2 regions of the Kocuria sp. CH-021 genome follow, and region 2 is predicted to be linked to the other one. Evidence: predicted binding sites of a transcription regulator. Region 2 holds the regulator's gene; the other holds the start of a gene.

Region 1 (2,389 bases), on a different contig from region 2:
TCGCTCTTGGTGTAGTACGTGGCGTGGCGGTAGCTCTTGCCCTGCGCGGACTCGAAGAAGCCGCCCTTGGAGTCGGGGTCCGACGCGGTGATGGCCGCGGAGGGCACGACCCACACGGAGGTCCCCTCGTTGCGGCGGGTGTAGAGGTCCCGGGCGTTGCGCACGGCCATCGTGGCGTCCGGGGCGTGCAGGGATCCGGCGTGGACGTGGGAGAGCCCGCGCGAGGACCGCACGAACACCTCCCACAGGGGCCACTCGTCCGAGGGCGCGCCGATCGGGCTCACGGTGTTCTCGCTCATGCTCAGGCTCCGATGAGTTCGGCGGAGCTGCGCTCCGCGGCGGTCTTGCGGGCATAGGCGGCGGCGGCCTCGCGGACCCAGGCGCCGTCCTCGTGCGCCGTGCGGCGGCGCTGCATGCGCTGGAGGTTGCACGGGCCCCGGCCGCCGACGACGGCCTTGAACTCGTCCCAGTCCAGCGGGCCGTAGTCGTAGTGGCCGCGCTCCTCGTTCCACTTGAGGTCCGGGTCCGGCAGGGTGAGGTCCAGCGCCGCGGCCTGCTCGACGATCATGTCCACGAAGCGCTGGCGCAGCTCGTCGTTGGAGAAGCGCTTGATGTTCCACGCCATGGACTGCTTCGAGTTGGGCGAGTCGTCGTCCGGGGGGCCGAACATCTGCAGGGAGGGGCCGTAGAAGCGGTTCACGGCGTCCTGCGCCATCTGCTTCTGGGCGGGCGTGCCGTGCGAGAGCTCGTAGAGGATCTCCCAGCCCTGGCGCTGGTGGAAGGACTCCTCCTTGCAGATGCGCACCATGGCCCGGCCGTAGGGGCCGTAGGAGGCTCGGCACAGCGGGACCTGGTTGGCGATCGCCGCGCCGTCCACGAGCCAGCCGATGGCGCCCATGTCGGCCCAGGTGCGCGCCGGGTAGTTGAAGATCGAGGAGTACTTGGCGCGGCCGTCCAGCAGCTGCTGGTTGAGCTCGGAGCGCGGCGTGCCCAGGGTCTCGGCGGCGGAGTAGAGGTACAGCCCGTGGCCGGCCTCGTCCTGCACCTTGGCCATGAGGATGGCCTTGCGCTTGAGGGACGGCGCCCGGGAGATCCAGTTGCCCTCCGGCTGCATCCCGATGATCTCGGAGTGGGCGTGCTGCGAGACCTGGCGGACCAGCGTCTTGCGGTAGGCGGCGGGCATCCAGTCGCGCGGCTCGATCCGGGAGTCCTCGGCGATGATGCGGTCGAAGTGCTCCTCGCCCGCGCGGTCGAGCTCGGCCTGCTCGGCCGCGTCCGCGGCGGGCACTGCGTGGAGGCCCGTGTTCTGCGTAGTCATGGTGTCCCTCTTCCGACGAGATGGCGCCGCGGGGCGGGAGGGCCGCACGCGACTAACTGACCGTTCGTTCAGAATATGTGTCCGTGCAGGCTCCGTCAACAGGTGGTTCCCGAATTCGGCAGGATGCTGTCGAGCGGCGCCCGGGTTGACATGGGCGGCGGAGTGGGATTGTCTACTGAACATTCGGTCGTGAATTGTGAGGAGAGTTACATGTCCCAGGGCCATCCGATCCTCGCGGGGGACCACACCTCGCGCTGGATGGGCATCACCGTGGACCGTGCCGAGTACGGCCACGCCCAGATCCGCATGACGCTGCGGGAGGAGATGCTCAACGGGTTCGGCATCGCCCACGGGGGCATGGTCTTCGCCTTCGCGGACACCTGCTTCGCCCTCGCGTGCAACGATCCCGCCGGCGACGGCAGCACCATCACGGTGGCCGCGGGGGTGGACATCAACTTCCTGGCCTCGGCCCACCGCGGGCAGGAGCTCACCGCCGTGGGGACCGTGCGCGCCCAGGCGGGGCGCAGCGGTGTCTACGACATCCAGGTCCTGGCCGGCGACCGGCTCATCGCCGAGTTCCGGGGCCGCAGCCGCACCATCCCGAACCCGGCCCGGCGCGCCGCCGCGCCCGCCGGGGACCCGGCCCAGCAGCCCGTCCTGCAGCCCGTCCAGCCGTCCGTCCCGCAGCCCGAGGAAGTGTGACATGACCGAGTGCTCCGTCCCGAACCCCTACACCCCCGCCCCCGCTCCCGCGGACCGGTCGCAGCCGGACCCCGAGGAGACGATGAGCCGGGACCAGGTCGAGTCCCTGCAGGTCGAGCGGCTGCGCTGGACCCTGCACCACGCCTACGAGAACGTCCCCGCCTACACCGAGCTCTTCGACGGCCACGGGGTGCACCCGGGCGACTTCAAGGAGCTCGAGGACCTCCGGCTCTTCCCGTACACGGACAAGGAGTTCCTGCGGAAGGCGTACCCGTTCAAGTCCCTCGCCGTGCCGATGAGCGAGGTCCGCCGGATCCACGCCTCCTCCGGCACCACCGGGCAGCCCACCGTGGTGGCCTACACCCAGAA
Region 2 (2,389 bases):
CCGGACAGTTTAGTGCTCCACCCGGACCCTCCGGCCCAGGAGCCGGTCACGGGCCCGGGGCTCCCGCGGCGACTCGGGGCCACCCGCGGCCGGCCGGACCGGGCGGGCGGCTCAGGCGGCTGGGACCTCGAGCAGCTGGCCGGCCACGAGCACGGAGCTGTCCAGGTCGTTGAGCTCCACGATCTCGTCCATGACCTCCCGCGGGTCCCGGTCCGGGTCCGCGGTCACGGCGAGCTCCCACAGGCTCTGCCCGGGGAACACGGTGGCCTGTTCGGTCCCGGGGCCCGGGACGGGCTCGCTCGTGGCCGTGGCCGTCGAGGGGACGAGGAAGATCACCGCCAGCACCACGAGGGCGGCGGAGCCGGCGAGGACGGGCAGGCCCAGGAACACCAGGCGGCCGCGGCGGGTCAGGGTCAGCGGGGTGCGGAAGCCGGAGCCTGCGGGGCGGGCCCGCCGGGCCGCACGGCCGCGGCCGCCCGCCGCCGCGGTTCCGCGGCGGCGCTCGACGACGGCGCTGAGGGTGGCACTGGCACTCATGACATGAACTCCTTGACGTTCCCGCACGGGCGGGCGATCTCGAACACCGGTCCGGTCGACGGCCCGTGCGGGCCTCCATTCGATCGAACATACTTTCGAATACCGATGACCCATGTCTAGCACGTGCCTGCGAACGCTGTCGACACCGGCTCGTACATATGTTTGAACACCCACGGCGTGTCGCCTAGGCTGAGGACGTGTTCGGGCCTCGGGCCGGCGCGCGCTGCGGACCCCCTGCGCGTGCCGACCGGGATCCATCGAACCACCCGGGTCCGACATCGGAACCGGGACCGTGAGGACCGGCGGCACCGGCAGCCGGACGGGAAAGGACGACGCTCCCATGGCCCAGCCCCCCACTCCCGAGGAGCCCCGCGCCCGGGGCGCCCGCCCCGGGGCGCGCTCGCGCAGCCGCGGGCTCAGCGTGCGCCAGCGCACGATCCTCGAGGCCATCCAGCGCTCCATCGCCGAGCACGGCTATCCGCCGTCCATGCGGGAGATCGGTGACCTCGTGGGCCTGGCCTCGCTCTCGAGCGTCACCCACCAGCTCTCCCAGCTCGAGAAGCTGGGCTACCTGCGCCGCGACCCCAAGCGGCCCCGGGCCATGGAGGTGCTCACGCCGCTGCAGCTGCGCGGGACCGCCGGCGCGGAGGCCCCCGAGCCGCCGGCCGAGACCGCGGCGCACGCCCGCCGCGCCGCGGGCCCAGCGGTCCACGATCCCGTGGCCGAGCTGTCCACCTCGGCCGACGTGACGATGGTCCCGCTGGTCGGCCACATCGCCGCCGGCGGGCCGATCACGGCCGAGCAGGCCGTCGAGGACGTCCTCGCGCTGCCCCGCCAGCTGGTCGGGCACGGCGAGCTGTTCATGCTGCGCGTCAAGGGCGACTCGATGATCGACGCCGCGATCTGCGACGGCGACTGGGTGGTGGTGCGACGGCAGAGCGCCGCCGACAACGGGGACATCGTGGCGGCCCTGCTCGACGACGAGGCCACGGTCAAGACCTTCCGCCAGCGGGACGGCCACACGTGGCTGCTGCCGCAGAACACCCGCTACGAACCGATCCTCGGCGACCACGCCACCGTGATGGGCAAGGTCGTCTCGGTGCTGCGCAGCCTCTGAGCCGCCGCGCTCCCCGGTGCCCGGGCCCCCGCCGTCGGCGGGGGCCCGGTCTCGTGCGGCCCGGCGTCGTGCGGCCCGGTGTCGTACGGTTCCCTGTCGAACGCGCCGGCCGGGCCCGGCCGGTGCCGGGCCTGCTCAGCCCGTGGCGAGCCGCTGCAGGGCCCCGAGCACCACCGAGCGGTCCGTGGTGGTCCACAGCGGCGGCAGGGACCCGCGGAGGAAGCCGCCGTAGCGGGCGGTCGCGATCCGTGAGTCCAGGATCGCCACGACGCCCCGGTCCCCGCCCGAGCGGATGAGCCGCCCGGTCCCCTGGGCGAGCCGCACGGCCGCGTGCGTCGCGGAGACGGACATGAAGCCGTTGCCGCCGGCCCGCTCCGCGGCGCGGCTGCGGGCGCTCGCCAGCGGGTCGTCCGGGCGGGGGAAGGGGATCCGGTCGATCATCACGAGCCGGCAGGAGGCCCCCGGGACGTCCACGCCCTGCCACAGGCTCATCGTGCCGAACAGGCTCGTCGAGGGGTCGTCGGTGAACTCCTGGACGAGGCCCGCGAGCGAGGACTCCCCCTGGCACAGGATCGGCAGGTCGGTGCGCGCGCGCAGGGCCTCGGCCGCCTCCTCCGCGGCCCGGCGGGAGGAGAAGAGCCCGAGGGCCCCGCCCCGGGAGGCCTCCAGCAGCGCCAGCATCTCGTCCAGCTGGGCCTCCGTGAGCCGGCGGCCGGGCTTCTCCAGGTGCTTGGC

The links. Region 2 encodes LexA, which represses DNA repair genes until DNA is damaged. Its sites were predicted from a motif close to TCGAACANNTGTTCGA; they were not measured.
Region 1: ACPYN7_RS03710 (hotdog fold thioesterase) is a predicted target of LexA. The motif match lies at 1,388-1,403, and genes of this name have one in related genera.

Annotation. Positions count from the first base shown of each region.
Region 1 is NZ_JBNAFK010000003.1:258,412-260,800, reverse strand. It holds gene paaB (1,2-phenylacetyl-CoA epoxidase subunit PaaB) at 1-299, opposite strand, end outside; gene paaA (1,2-phenylacetyl-CoA epoxidase subunit PaaA) at 302-1,318, opposite strand; gene ACPYN7_RS03710 (hotdog fold thioesterase) at 1,529-2,020, shown strand; gene ACPYN7_RS03705 (phenylacetate--CoA ligase family protein) at 2,022-2,389, shown strand, end outside.
Region 2 is NZ_JBNAFK010000007.1:159,008-161,396, reverse strand. It holds gene ACPYN7_RS07425 (LysM peptidoglycan-binding domain-containing protein) at 112-537, opposite strand; gene lexA (transcriptional repressor LexA) at 959-1,654, shown strand; gene ACPYN7_RS07415 (ATP-dependent DNA helicase) at 1,790-2,389, opposite strand, start outside.